DNA from 2 places in the Mesorhizobium marinum genome. Region 1 is predicted to be linked to the other one. Evidence: predicted binding sites of a transcription regulator. Region 1 holds the regulator's gene; the other holds the start of a gene.
What was found. Region 1 encodes PhoB, which activates phosphate uptake and scavenging genes when phosphate is short. Its sites were predicted from a motif close to TGTCATNNANCTGTCAT; they were not measured.

Region 2: a site for PhoB is predicted at 6,181-6,197, ahead of ABUE31_RS13475 (LTA synthase family protein). Genes of this name have one in related genera too.

What each region holds. Positions count from the first base shown of each region.
Region 1 covers NZ_JBFOCI010000002.1:356,060-363,272, forward strand. Annotated here, with positions in the region: gene ABUE31_RS07250 (ROK family protein) at 183-1,427, shown strand; gene ABUE31_RS07255 (CRTAC1 family protein) at 1,451-3,076, opposite strand; gene ABUE31_RS07260 (vanadium-dependent haloperoxidase) at 3,079-4,398, opposite strand; gene phoB (phosphate regulon transcriptional regulator PhoB) at 4,512-5,198, opposite strand; gene phoU (phosphate signaling complex protein PhoU) at 5,226-5,933, opposite strand; gene pstB (phosphate ABC transporter ATP-binding protein PstB) at 5,968-6,783, opposite strand; gene pstA (phosphate ABC transporter permease PstA) at 6,798-7,213, opposite strand, start outside.
Region 2 covers NZ_JBFOCI010000003.1:547,051-554,263, reverse strand. Annotated here, with positions in the region: gene ABUE31_RS13510 (cyclopropane fatty acid synthase) at 1-346, opposite strand, end outside; gene rplI (50S ribosomal protein L9) at 527-1,105, opposite strand; gene rpsR (30S ribosomal protein S18) at 1,312-1,560, opposite strand; gene rpsF (30S ribosomal protein S6) at 1,560-2,018, opposite strand; gene ABUE31_RS13490 (SRPBCC family protein) at 2,512-3,045, shown strand; gene ABUE31_RS13485 (SRPBCC family protein) at 3,103-3,582, shown strand; gene ABUE31_RS13480 (dihydrofolate reductase family protein) at 3,652-4,230, shown strand; gene ABUE31_RS13475 (LTA synthase family protein) at 4,247-6,154, opposite strand; gene fabD (ACP S-malonyltransferase) at 6,364-7,213, shown strand, end outside.

The DNA of each region.
Region 1 (7,213 bases):
AGCCTCGAAAAAATAGTGACGCAAGGTCCGATCCCTGTCAATATGTTTCCGGCCCGCTTGATCGCCGGCCGCGAAACAAAGATGAAGGTGCCGGCCGCTCCTGACATCATTGTCAGCCCCAGATGGCGGAACGCAGCACTAGTCGAGCCGGCCGCAGCCGGTGAAGGAGGAAACGCGGAACGATGTCGGCAGGAATCCGCCATGACGATCTGCGGCGGCGCAATCGCGCGATGGTCATTTCGGCGGTTCGCCGGGCCGGCCAGCCGTCACGGACCGAAATCGCCTCGGCAACCGGGCTCAGCCACTCGACGATCTCCGCGATCTCCGCCGATCTCATCGGCGAAGGCATCCTGACCGAAACGAAGGGGGCGGGACAGGCCGCCGCAAGGCGCGGCCGGCCGCAGGTGGCGCTCGAGCTCAATCCGGCGGCCGCGACCGTCATCGTCGCGGTGCTGACACTCAACGAGCTTTCGGCGGCGGCTATCGACTACTCCGGCGCGCTGGTCTCGGAAGACCGCCGCCAACTGACGACGGCGACCATCACGCGCGACGAACTCACGTCCGAACTGACGGCCATGATACGCCGGCTGATGAGCGGGCGGCCGTCCGCACAACCGCGCCCGCTGCGCGTCGTGCTCGCCATCCAGGGCATCACAGACGCCGCGGCGCGCGTCATGCTGTGGTCTCCGATAACGCCGCACAGGGACGTTCCGTTCGCCGACATTCTCGAGCGCGAATTCTCTATCCCGGCAACGATCCAGAACGACTGCAACATGATGGCGATCGCACTCCGCTGGCGCGATCCGAGCCGCTACCTGGAGAACTTCCTGGCCATCCTGCTGTCGCACGGCATCGGCATGGGACTGGTCCTGAAAGGGCAACTCTTCTCCGGCACGCAATCGTCCGGCTGCGAGTTCGGCCACATGATCCACCAGCCGAACGGCGCGCTCTGCCGATGCGGCCGGCACGGCTGTGTCGAGGCCTATGCCGGCGACTATGCGATCTGGCGCAATGCGGTCGGGATGAATGAAGCATCGCTTCCGGAAGACGGCGTCAGCGCCGCCGACATGCAGGCGGTCGCAGTGCGCGCGCGCGCCGGCGACGGTCCCGAGCGCGAGGCCTACCGCAAGGCCGGCACGGCGATCGGCTATGGCATCGGCAGCCTGTTTGCATTGATCGATCCGGCGCCGGTGGCCTTCGTCGGCGCCGGGGCGGCTACCTTCGACCTGCTGGAGCCTTCGATCCGCAAGGCGATCGCCGAGACCGCCGGCGGACAGCACCCCGACCCCATTCCATTCGACATCATCCCCGACGAGTTGCCGCTCATGAGGGAAGGCTGCGCCATGCAGGCGCTCGCCTTCGTCGATTTGGAGGTATTCGCGGCAGGACCGGCGCCAGCCGAAGGCGGCGGCAAGGCGGTGGCCTGACCGGCGTGCGAGCGCCGTCGGCGTCAGGCAGGGTCGAAAGGAACCGGCGCCTCGCCACGCCTGAGGACATAGAAGCGCCCGGCTTCGACGGGCTGCCATTCGCCGGCGGTTCCGTCCGGCCAAAGGACACGCACCTCGGCCGAGGTGATGACGCCAAGGCCGAAATGCCACCAGCCGGCCTGCCCGCCGGCATGTCCGCCGCCCACCGTCACCTCGCGCCGCATGACCGGCATGCCCTCGCAACGCAACTCGATCCACGCGCCGACGCCGTCGCGGTTCGGCGCATCCTGCTCGAGCTTCACCCCGATCCAGCCGCCCGCGCCCGCCGTCGTGTTGCGCCAGATCTGCGCCGGTGAATTGCGATTGACGACGACAAGGTCGACAAGACCGTCCAGGTTGAAGTCGGCGAGCGCCGCGCCCCGGCTCTGCTCGACGCTGGCGACTCCGGCCTTGTCGCCGACCTCCACGAACTTGCCGCCGACTGTCTGCAGCAGCAGGTTGTTCGGGTCCTTCATCGCGAAGTCCGGCATGTCCCAGACATTGCCCTTGGCGATGAACAGGTCGACGAGCCCGTCATTGTTCACGTCTTCGAACTGCGTATGCCAGGCAGTGCTCGGCTTCAGATCGTCGCCGAAATACGGCCGGTGCGCTGTGACGTTGCTGGGATAGGCGACATCGGCATAGGCCGGCTTGGGCGACGATCCGTCCTTGGGAACTACGGCAAGCGTCTGCAGCTTGTTGTCCGCCATGCTGGTCAGGAAATATTCCGGATATCCGTCGAAATCGAGGTCGTAGCTGGCGATCCCCATTCCCCAGATGCGCAGATATTTCCAGCCCTCGTCCGCGGTATAGAGCGCCGGCAGCTTGCCCGGCTCGACCTTCCACATCTGCTCCTGGCCGCCCTCGTAATATTCGCGGTCGTTGGAGACGCGCAGCGATGGCGTGCCCGAACGGTTCCAGTCCGTGAACAGGATCGACAGAGGACAGAAGCTCGGCTTCAGAGCGATGGGCGCGTCAAAGCCCCGCGCCCCGGCGGCGGGACGAAGCAGCCAGTTGTCGGTGCACGAACCCCAGGGGGAGATTTCCTCGCGCCGGTCGATGTAGCTGCCGACCGCGATGGTCGGCCAACCGGCCCCCTTCTCCCAGGTCGCGGAGAGCGACGTCCACCACGCATCGCCGCCGGCAAAACTCCAGGCTTCGTTGGCGCGCTCGAACTTGCAGCCGCCAAGACCGCGCATCACGACATTCTCGCCAACCCTCAGCAGGACGATGTCGGTGATGCCGTCGCCATCGACATCGAGCGGGTAGGCGCCGCTGACCTTGTCCAGTTCGAGGCCGCTTGGTTCTACCGTGAACGCAAGCACGCCGCCGCGCTTGCTCGCATTGCGATAGAAACGGGCGGGCTGCTCGCCGCCGGCAAGCAACAGGTCCGGATAGCCGTCACTGTTGCAATCGAAGGACGCCGCCCCGCCGCCCACCATATATTCCCACTCGCCCTTGTAGACATTGTCGATTCCGGCGCTGGCCGTCTCCTCGACGAAGCTCGGGACGACGGGAGCGGGGGCGCCGGGCAACGGCTCCTCGGCACGCGCGGCCGACATCCCTGCCCACGCCAGCACGACGGCAAACCCGCACAATCCGAGGCGCATCGTCATCTCCTCGTCCTCAGCTTGTTGGTATAGCCGCCAATGCAGCGGCCCTGCTCGAGGCCGTCCACGATGGCGGAGCGGAAGTGGATGCCGCCGTACATCCTCGAGATGCCGGCCTCGTCGGCGGCCGCGCGGAAACTCTTGAAGCTGCGCGGGTTGCGTCCGTCGGGCGAGCCGGTCTTGTCCTCGAATGCGTAGTTGTCGCCGAAAAACGCGGTCAGCACGGCGTCCATGGCGCCGGAGACGGTGCTGTGGCCGCTCGGATACTCTGGAAAGGGCGGCGTGTTCAGGATCGGCTCCCACTTGGGGTCGACGACCTTCTTGATGTAGGTGACCGGGCGTATGAGGTTGAAGGCATATTTGTCATGCCAGCAGCCGACAAACGCGTCCGACATCGCGACTCCCATGCGCGCCAGCAGGTCGACAGTGTCGTCGAGCGAAAGATCGGCCTGCTCCGCGACCTGCAGCGCGATCGATATCCAGTGGCCCGGCGGGGTCATCGACAGCATCGGGTCGTCCGACCAGAAGCGGGCAATGGCGATCTGTTCAGGCGTGGCGCTCTTTGCGGTCTCGTAGACCTCGATCGCCTCCTGGTAGAACTGCGATCCGGGCTCGGTGCTGTAGGGCGGATTGCCCGGCGTGCCGCAGGTCGAGCCCGAGGGCGTCGCGAAGGTGCGGTTGTTGCCCCAGCCCGGCAACAGCGGCAGTTGCTGCTGGCGGATCGCGCTCGTCGGCACCCACTTGTCCTCGCCGGCAGGCAGGTCAAGCTGTTCAGGAAAACCCATGTTGGTGACGGTCGCGCCACCGTCATCCATCGACCATTCATGGATGCTGGCGGCCACCGCCTTGCCGAAGGTTTCGCTGCGCGCCACGACATCCTCGGGCACGCCGTCGATGACCATCGACCGCCATTTCTTCTGCGCGGCCCTGATCGCGCGCTGGCCGGTAGGACCGGTATTGCCGAAATAATAGACGATCGCGTCCGACATGGCCGCGCTGGTAACGACCGCCTCGTCATAGATCGCTCCCGGTTCGCGCTGAGGCACCGACGTGTGCCCCTGCAACTGGCCGACAAGCGACACCAGGCTGTCCGACCCGCCAACGGCGGCCTCGAAGGCGGTGACGCCGAGATAGCCGAACGAACGGCTCGCCACGGGCGGCGAATAGGTCGCGGTATGCCGGACCAACTCGTTCATCAGATAGTACCAGTCGCGCAGCATCTCCTGCGACGTCGGGCGCGCCGCCGCCTGGGCAGGCAGCACCGCGCACCAGGCCAGCATAGCCACGGCAAGCGCCGCAAGCATGCGGGCGAATGAACGCATGGACTCCTCCCTCAAGCGCCGCCTGCTATTTTTTTCGGCGCTCGGAATAATATGCACCGGACATGCTGGCGCGGCAAGGGCGCTGCGCTGCAGACCGTCGCGGGAGGAGCGGATCAGTCGTCGCGGATGGCGTAGCCGGCGCCGCGGATGGTGCGGATCACGTCCGGCATCCGGCCGTTGTTCACCGCCTTGCGCAGCCGGCCGACATGAACGTCGACGGTGCGTTCGTCGATGTAGATGGTCTCGCCCCAGACGTTGTCGAGAAGCTGGCTGCGCGAGAAGACGCGGCCCGGATGGCGCATCATGAATTCAAGCAGCCGGAATTCGGTCGGGCCGAGCTTGATCTCGTTCTTCTTGCGGTAGACCCTGTGCGCCTCGCGGTCGAGCATGATGTCGCCGACCTTGAGCACGGAGGACAGCACCTCCGGCTTCGCGCGACGCAGCAGCGCCCGAACCCGGGCCATGAACTCCGGCGTCGAGAACGGCTTGACCAGATAGTCGTCGGCGCCCGTCGAGAGGCCGCGCACCCGGTCGGATTCCTCGCCACGCGCCGTCAGCATGATGATCGGCAGGCGCTGCGTCTCCGGGCGCATCCTGAGGCGGCGGCAAAGCTCGATGCCGGAAATGCCGGGGATCATCCAGTCGAGAACCAGCAGGTCGGGCGCGTGCTCCTGCAGCCGGATCTCCGCCTCGTCGCCGCGCGTCACGATCTCGACCTGATAGCCTTCGGCCTCGAGATTGTAGCGAAGCAGAACGCCGAGTGGCTCTTCGTCCTCGACCACCATGACTTTCGGAGCGATCACCTTGGGATGCCTCCTGTCGTCGCGCTATTCGGCCAGCACCGAGAGCTGGGTCTCGTCCAGCTTCGGGCGGCTCACCGGCAACTGCTCGCCGGTCACCACATAGTAGGCGTTCTCGGCGATGTTCGTCACATGGTCGCCGATGCGCTCCAGATTCTTGGCGCAGAACAGGAGATGCGTGCAGGCCGTGATGTTGCGCGGGTCTTCCATCATGTAGGTCAGGAGTTCGCGGAACACCGCCGTGTAGCGGGCGTCGATCTTCTCGTCGTCCGTGCGCAGCGTCCTCAGCCCGTCGGCGTCGCGAGCCACATAGAGCTCGATGACGCTCTGGACCTGGCGCAGCACCAGGTCTGCCATGCCTTCGATGCCATGCGAAAGATTGCGCGGTGTGACGCCGTGGCCGACGGCGCTGACCCGCTTGGCGATGTTCTTGGCAAGATCGCCGATGCGTTCGAGGTCGCCCGCCATGCGGATGGCGCCGACGACGGCGCGCAGGTCCTGCGCCATCGGCTGGCGCTTGGCGATCAGCGCGATCGAACGATCGTCGAGTTCGCGCTGGCGTGCGTCCATAATGGCGTCATCGGAGACGACCCGCTGCGCAAGCGCATTGTCCGAGGTCACGAGCGCGCGGATCGCCGCGCCGACCATCGAGCCCGCCAGTTCGCTCATGTCGCGAATGAGCTGCTGGATGTGGTTCAGGTCGTCGTCGAAGGAAGTGACGGTATGTTCGCCCATCGTTGAGAGCCTTTCGGTTACCTGGTCAGGCGGCTCAGCCGAAGCGGCCGGTGATGTAGTCCTGCGTTCGCTTGTCGTGCGGGCTCGTGAAGATCGTGTCCGTCGGTCCTTCCTCGACCAGCACGCCGAGATGGAAGAAGGCGGTCCGCTGCGAGACGCGCGCGGCCTGCTGCATCGAATGGGTGACGATGACGATCGTGTAGTTCTGCTTCAGCTCGTCCATCAACTCCTCGACCTTGGCGGTCGCGATCGGATCGAGCGCCGAGCAGGGCTCGTCCATGAGGATGACCTCCGGCGACACCGCGATCGTGCGGGCGATGCACAGGCGCTGCTGCTGGCCGCCCGACAGCCCGGTGCCGGATTCGTGGAGCCGGTCCTTGACCTCGTTCCACAGCGCCGCCTTCTTCAGGCTTTCCTCGACGATGCCGTCGAGTTCGGTCTTGTTGCGCGTCAGTCCGTGGATGCGCGGGCCATAGGCGACGTTCTCGTAGATGGACTTCGGAAACGGATTCGGCTTCTGGAACACCATGCCGACGCGGGCGCGCAACTCGACCACATCGATCGCCTTGTCGTAGATGTCCTGCCCGTCGAGCGTGATCTTGCCGCCGATCCTGGCGACGTCGATCGTGTCGTTCATGCGGTTCAGGCAGCGCAGGAAGGTCGACTTGCCGCAGCCGGACGGACCGATCAGGGCCGTGACCTGGTTCTCGGGGATGTCGAGGCTGATGCCGAACAGCGCCTGCTTCTCGCCGTAGTGGACCGTGACGTCCCTGCCCTGCATCTTCACAGCGCGTTCGTTCGACATCGGCGACAGCCTGTTCTCGATCGCTGCTTCGGTCAGCATGTTCATATCCCTCTACTCCATTACCACCGGCGTTCAAAACGCCGGCGCAGGACGATCGCCCCGATATTCATGACTGCCAGGAACGCCAGCAGGATGATGATCGCGCCCGAGGTGCGTTCGACGAATGCACGCTCGGCCTCGTTGGCCCACATGTAGATCTGCACCGGCAGCGCGGTTGCCGGGTCGAGCGGCGTGGTCGGATAGTCGGCGACGAAGGCGACCATGCCGATCAGCAGCAGCGGCGCGGTTTCGCCGAGCGCCTGCGCCAGCCCGATGATGGTGCCGGTAAGGATGCCCGGCGCCGCCAGAGGCAGGACGTGGTGGAACACCATCTGCATCTTCGAGGCGCCGAGGCCGAGCGCCGCCGAGCGGATCGACGGCGGCACCGCGCGCAGCGATGCGCGGGTCGCGATGATGATGGTCGGAAGCGTCATCA
Region 2 (7,213 bases), on a different contig from region 1:
TGGAGCGGCTGGTCGTGTTGACCTGCTGGAAGCGGCGGAAGAGGTTGCGGGTGCTCTCGATCGTCTTCGACCAGAAGGCGTCGATGCCGGTCGGCGACATGTTCTGGAAGGCCACGCGCAAAAGGTCGAGCGTGTCGCCCTCGAGGAAGTCGACCTCGCCGTCCATGTAGGCTTCCGGCGCCGCCAGCATGGGGTCGATGGCGATCGCGCGCACGGCGCGTGTCGTCTTGATCTGAATGTGCACCGGATCGCCGGTGCCGTCGCCGAATGTATGCTTCCTGCCGTCTGGGCCGGTGATGCTGAGATTACCGGTGCGGACCAGACCCGAGACGACGCGGTTCAACATTTTCTTCACTGCAACCACCCCACTCCAATAGGAACGGATGGATACTGTGCCCAATCTGTCGCAGTTTGAAAAGTTCCCTCTGGCACAAAACGGCGACCAGGCGTCGGGCCAACTGCCTGAGCCGGATAGCAAAAAGCCCGGGCGAACCCGGGCTTTCCGTCAATTGCGGGCCTGAAGCGATCAGGCTTCCTCTTCGGCCTCGTCCGAGTTCGGATCGAAGAAGGCCTCGGGGCGGGCGTTTTCGTTGATGTCCTCGCCGTAGATCGCCTCGGCGGTCGTCAGCGTCTCGCCCTTCGCCTGGCGCTCGGCCTCTTCGGGCGAACGGGCGATGTTGAGGGTGACGGTGACCTCGACTTCCGGGTGGAGCGCGATGGCGACGTTGCTGAGGCCGATGGTCTTGATCGGCTGGTTCAGCTCGATCTGGTTGCGGGCAACGGTGAAGCCCTCGGCGGTCAGAAGGTCGGCGATGTCGCGGGTCGACACGGAGCCGTAGAGCTGGCCGGTCTCGCCGGCCGAACGCACCACGACGAAGCTCTTGCCGTCGAGCTGCTCGGCGACCTGGCCGGCTTCCGACTTGCGCTCGAGGTTACGTGCTTCGAGCTGGGCGCGCTGGCCTTCGAACTTCTTCTTGTTGGCTTCGTTGGCGCGCAGCGCCTTGCCCTTCGGCAGCAGGAAGTTGCGGGCGTAGCCGTCCTTGACGTTGACGGTGTCGCCCATCTGGCCGAGGCGGGAAATACGTTCGAGAAGAATGACTTGCATGGTTTCGTCCTTGTCTGGCCCGAGGGCCCTGAATCAAAAGACGAGATCAGGAAGCGGTTGCGCGTCGCGCCTGTTTCGCTGTCCTGCCCGTCAGGCAGTTAGGGTGGATCGCATCGACCACCCAACCCGGGATTTGTCATGTCCGTCCGCCGCGCCCGTCGCGGCGAAGGCCGGCGCGGACGAAAGGCCCGCGCCGGAATTCGGTCTCACTTCACCACGTAGGGCAGAAGCGCCAGGAAACGCGCACGCTTGATCGCCTGGGCGAGTTCGCGCTGCTTCTTCTGGCTGACGGCCGTGATGCGCGACGGCACGATCTTGCCGCGCTCGGAGATGTAGCGCTGCAGCAGACGCACGTCCTTGTAGTCGATCTTCGGCGCGTTGGCCCCGGAGAACGGGCAGGTCTTGCGGCGACGGTGGAACGGACGCCGGGTCGGGATCTGGTTGATGTCGACCATTATTCTGCGGCTCCTTCACCGGTTTCGCGCGGACGGCGCGGTCCACGATCACCGCGATCGCCGCGGTCGCCACGATCACCGAAGCCGCGGGATCCGCGGTCGCGATCGCCGAAGCCGCCGCGCTCGGAGCGCTCTTCGCGCTTCTGCAGCATGGCCGACTGGCCTTCCTCGTGCTTTTCGACCTTGAGGGTCATGAAGCGCAGCACGTCCTCCGAGAGGCCCATCTGGCGCTCCATCTCCTTCAGTGCCGCCGGCGGGCAGTCCAGATCCATCAGCGTGTAGTACGCCTTGCGGTTCTTCTTGACCCGGTAGGTGAGGGACTTCAGTCCCCAGTTCTCGACCCGGCCCACGCTGCCGCCGCCGGAGCTGATGACGCCCTTGTACTGTTCGACAAGTGCATCGACCTGCTGCTGCGACAGATCCTGCCGGGCAAGGAACACATGCTCGTAAAGTGCCATTGTTCGTTTGCCTTTCGTTTCACGTCCCTGTCCGGTTCCCGCGGCTAAGCCTCTGCGACTTGTCCAACCCGCCAGGCGGGAGAGAAAGGCGCATCTACGAGACGGTCGAGAGCGGAGACACGGGAGGCCGAAACCTTCTGGCTTCGACAGGGGGCGAACCCCCGGCCCTCCGTTCAGCCCCCAGCAGGACCGGCAGATTGCGGCGGTCCATACAGGGGAAGGCGGCGAATGGCAAGCACCGGGCCTGCGACACGCTTGCACGGCCCAGATGCGGGCGCGCCGCGGCGCCCGACGAATCTATATTCAACCGCAAGGTTGACAGTTGGTTCTGCAGGGCATACTGTAAACCAAATGGTTGAATTTAATGAGCCCCGATTTCGAACGACAACGCCTGCGCTTTCTCCAGCGGTTCTGGGCCGGACGCCTCGACGCGCTGGACAGGGTGCTGGCCGACCCGACCGACGTTTCAACGACGACTGAGAGGAACTGCACGATGACGAGACTGGCGACCCGCGATGCCTATGGCGCGTTGACCGAGCCGAACACGATAAGAATAGAGCGCCTCCTGCCGGGCCCTGTCGACCGGGTCTGGGCCTATCTGACCGACAGCGAGAAGCGCCGCCAGTGGCTTGCGGCCGGCGAGATGGAACTGAGGGTCGGCGCGCCGTTCGAACTCGTCTGGCGCAACGACGAGCTTTCGTCCCGCAAGGAGCCGAAGGTCAACGACTTCCCCGACGAGCAGCGGATGCACAGCCGGATCACCGAGGTCGATCCGCCCTACAGGCTGTCGTTCACCTGGGAAGGCAGCGGCGACGTGACAATGGAACTGACGCCGCTCGGCGACGAGGTCCTGCTCACCGTCACCCACCGCAGCCTGCCCGACCGCGATACGCTGATCATGGTCGCTGCCGGCTGGCACATGCATCTCGACACGCTTGCCGACCGGGCCGCAGGCGCCGAGCCGCAGCCATTCTGGAGCGGATGGCGGCGGCTGAGGGAAGAATACGACGCCCGCTTGCCCGCATAGCCCCAACGGCCGGCCGAGCCGGCGTTCCCGACATTTCTTCAATCCAGGAGACCGATCATGGAAAATCGCAGCTTCACGACCGCCTTCACCGTCGACAGGACGCCCGAGCAGACGTTGGCCGCCATCCTCAATGTCCGCGGATGGTGGTCCGAGGACATCCGCGGCCGCACCGAGAAGGCCGGCGACATCTTCAACTACCGGTTCCGCGACATCCACCGCTGCACCATCAAGATCAAGAGCGTGGAGCCTGCCAGCAAGGTCGTGTGGCGGGTGGTCGACAACTACTTCTCCTTCACAGAGGACACCACCGAGTGGAAGGGTACCGAGATCGTCTTCGACATCTCGGAGAAGGGCGGCGCGACCGAGGTTCGCCTGACGCATGTCGGGCTCGTCCCCGAATACGAGTGCTACGATGCCTGCACGGGCGGCTGGACGACCTACGTCAACGGCAGTCTCAAGGCCCTGATCGAGACCGGCAAGGGTAATCCCAATGTCGGCGAGCCGATGAACGAGACCGAAAAGGCGCTCGCCGTCTAGAAGCCGTCCATCGCGAACTTGCTCCGCCCGTCCCGGCGGAGCGCTTCCGCCTGCTCGAGGAACGTCGCCATGCGCAAACTGATTGCCGGAATGAAGGTATCGCTCGACGGAAAGTACGAAGGGCCGGAGAGCGTGGCGGACTGGGTGGAAGCCTGGTCGGACGACTACGGCCTGATGGCCGAGGTCGACGCATGCGTGCTCGGCGCCGGCATGTATGGCGGCTATGAGCGCTACTGGACGTCGGTCCAGACCGCTCCCGATACGCCTGCCTGGATCAGTGGAGCGCCTCCGACGCCTGCCGAGCGCCAGTGGGCGGACTTTATCAGAAGGACGCCGCACTATGTCCTGTCGGCGACGCTCGATCATGCGGATTGGCCGGACACCGCTTTCATCCGCGGCGTTGCAGACCTGGCCGCCCTCAAGCAGCAGGCTGGCAAGAGCATCTACCTCGTCGGCGGCGGCCGCACGACGGCCGGACTGATCGACGCCGGCGTCGTCGACGAACTCCGGCTGATCGTCTATCCCGTGATCGCGGGCGACGGGAAGGCGCTGTTCGCGACGGGCGGGCGTCGCCAAGGGCTCGATCTCAGGCGCGCCGAACCGCTGGGCGACGGGCGGGTCCGCCTGGCCTACGGGATCGGCGGATAGCGGCCCGCCGCCGGGATTAGACGCCAGCCGGCTTCGGCAGGCGCGGGAAGAAACGCTCGACGGTCCGCCGCTTGCCGAACAGGGCGTCGTACTGCAGCAGGCGGAAATCGTTGATCAGCGGGTCGACCCGTGCGGCGCGCGACCAGTCCGGCGTCGCGCCGTCGGGCGCGATCAGAACATGGCGTTCGACCACGTCGTACCTGGCGTCAACACGACCCAAAAAGCCGGTGTAGTAGGGGTGCTGGATGCCGGCGGCCTGGAACAGCTTCAGCGGGATCAGCGACGGGCTTATCGAGCCGACGTCGCGCATCGGCCCGTTCCGGTTCGACCAGATGACCAGCGGCGTCTCGCGGTGCAGCGCCAGTTCGGCTGCCGGCTCGCGGCGCTCGGGAACGGGCCCCTTGAGGAAGCCTGTCTCGGTATAGCCCTGGTTGAGCGGCGGAAGGTGGTCGCCGAAGAAGACGATCAGCGTGTGCCGCTCACGCTTCGAGGCCCAGTCCATCAGCCGCTTCAGGCTCCGGTCGGCGTCGGCCACGCCTTCCGCGAAGGAGCGGATCGACTCCCGGGTGCGGAAGCTGGCGACCGATTCCACCGTTACGCGGGCGTCGGCGTAGCGGTTTGGCTCATAGGGACCGTGGCCCTGCAGGCTGACGGCGAAGGTGAAGATGGGACGCTTCGCGGCGTCCGCCCGGCCGATAATCTCGGTCGTCAGCGCGTCGTCGGACACCAGCGGTCCCCGCGACGCCATCGGCGGCAGCTTCTCGATGCTGAGGAAGCGGTCGAAGCCGAAGGCCTCGTAGACGTTTTCGCGGTTCCAGAACCATCCCTCGAAAGGATGGATGGCGAGGGTGTCGTAGCCTTCCGCACGCAGGAAGCCTGCCAGCGACGGCACCGGCCCGCGGACATACTGCTGGTAGGGGATGCTGCCGTAGGGCAGGAAGGCGTTGGAGAAGCCGGTCAGCGCCTCGAACTCGACATTGGCCGTCATGCCGCCGAATTCCGGCGAGAAGACCGAGCCGGAGCGCATAGCCCGCACGGTCGGCATCGGATCGGGCGTGATCGTGGTCGCGGGAAGCAGCGTCGGATCCCAGAACGATTCGCTCATCACCATGATGATGTCGGGCCTGTCCTGCGGCAGCGAGGGCTTGCCCGGCTCGGCCCGGATCGCATCGAGGACGTCGTCCTCGTAGCTCGGCGGAGCCAGCACCTTCGCCATCGGCACGTTCAGCGCGAAGGCGATGGCGAAGCCGTTCGAGGCATAGTTTTCCTTCTGGTCCCACATGATCGGGATGATCTGCAGACGGTCGCGCGTCCAGGAGAAGGTGGCGAAGTCCATGATCGAGACGAAGAAGGCCAGCGCCGGCACGACGAGGGCGAGCCGCGCCACGCGCATGCGCCAGCGGATCGCCGGGAAGCGCCGGCGCCAGTGGCGCCAGAGCGCGACAAGCAGGAAGGCTGCTGCGGCGCCGCCGACCGCGATGATGGCGGCGGCGAGCGGGCGCTCGCGCACCAGAAGCGGCGCCAGTTCCATGATCTGCCGGGAATATAGGAAGTCAGCCGGATAGAGCGGGTCGCCCAGGTAGGAGGACTTCTGGTGGCCGATCGCCGCGAGCAGGAGGGTGATCGGGGCAATGAAAAGGATGCCGTTGTGGCGGCGGCCGAAGAGCGCGTCACACCCGATCAGGATCAGCGCGAATAGCGCGACGGTTGTCCAGCCGGGCCGGAAGGGCTGGCTGAAGAACTCGACGGTCTTGTCCAGCGAGCCGCGCGCGATCAGTTCAATAAGGAAGACCAGGACAGCCGAGAGCAGCAGCGAAATTGCGAGCGTGCCGGCGCAGTCGAACGCGCGACGCGTACGCGGCCATCCCCGCCGGCCCCGGGGCGCATCTCCGGCCGGCGAACTGTCCAAACTCTGCTTTGCCAACTCAGGTACCTCGGTAGGCGGTAGAACGTCATGCCACTGTCATGGTTCCGTCACACAAAGCCAGTCCTTGTGTCGGAAATGAGAAGCCGGCTCTATTCTTTTTTCCGTTCCGCGCAAGGGGCGGCGTCGGCAACGGCCGGCGAGCGCCCTTGACTTGACCAACCTGCTTGTTTCACAGGCAGTCGCAGAAGAAATCGGGACCCGAGAGCATGGCCATCGCATTCACCTTTCCGGGGCAGGGCAGCCAGGCCGTAGGCATGGGCAAGGACCTGGCGGACGCCTTCCCCGAAGCGCGCCGGGTTTTCGACGAGGTCGACGAGGCGCTGGGCGAAAAACTGTCCACGCTGATCTGGGAGGGCCCGGAGGAGACGCTGACGCTGACGGCGAACGCGCAGCCGGCGCTGATGGCGGTGTCCATGGCAGCGATCCGGGCGCTGGAAGCCCGCGGCCTCTCGCTCAAGGACAAGGTCGCCTATGTCGCCGGCCACTCGCTCGGCGAATATTCGGCGCTAGCCGCCGCCGGCACGTTTTCGATCGGCGACACGGCACGGCTCCTGAGAATCCGCGGCAACGCCATGCAGGCAGCGGTTCCGGCCGGCGTCGGCGCCATGGCGGCGATCATCGGCCTGGAAGAGCCGGACGTCGCGGCCGCCTGCGCCGAAGCCGCGGAAGGATCGGTATGCCAGATCGCCAACGACAATGGCGGCGGCCAGCTGGTGATTTCGGGCGAGAAGGCCGCAGTCGAGCGCGCCGCCAAGCTCTGCACGGAGAAGGGCGCAAAGCGCGCGCTCATGCTCCAGGTTTCCGCGCCTTTCCATTCCGCGCTGATGGCGCCCGCCGCCGAGGCCATGCGCGAGGCGCTGGCTACTGTCGAGAAGCGCGCGCCGGTCGTGCCGGTGCTGGCCAATGTCGTCGTGCAGCCGTTGGGCGATCCCGACGAGATCGCCCGCCGGCTGGTGGAACAGGTCACCGGCCGCGTACGCTGGCGCGAGTCGGTGGAGTGGTTCGGCGAAAACGGCGTCACCACGCTCTACGAGATCGGCTCAGGCAAGGTGCTGT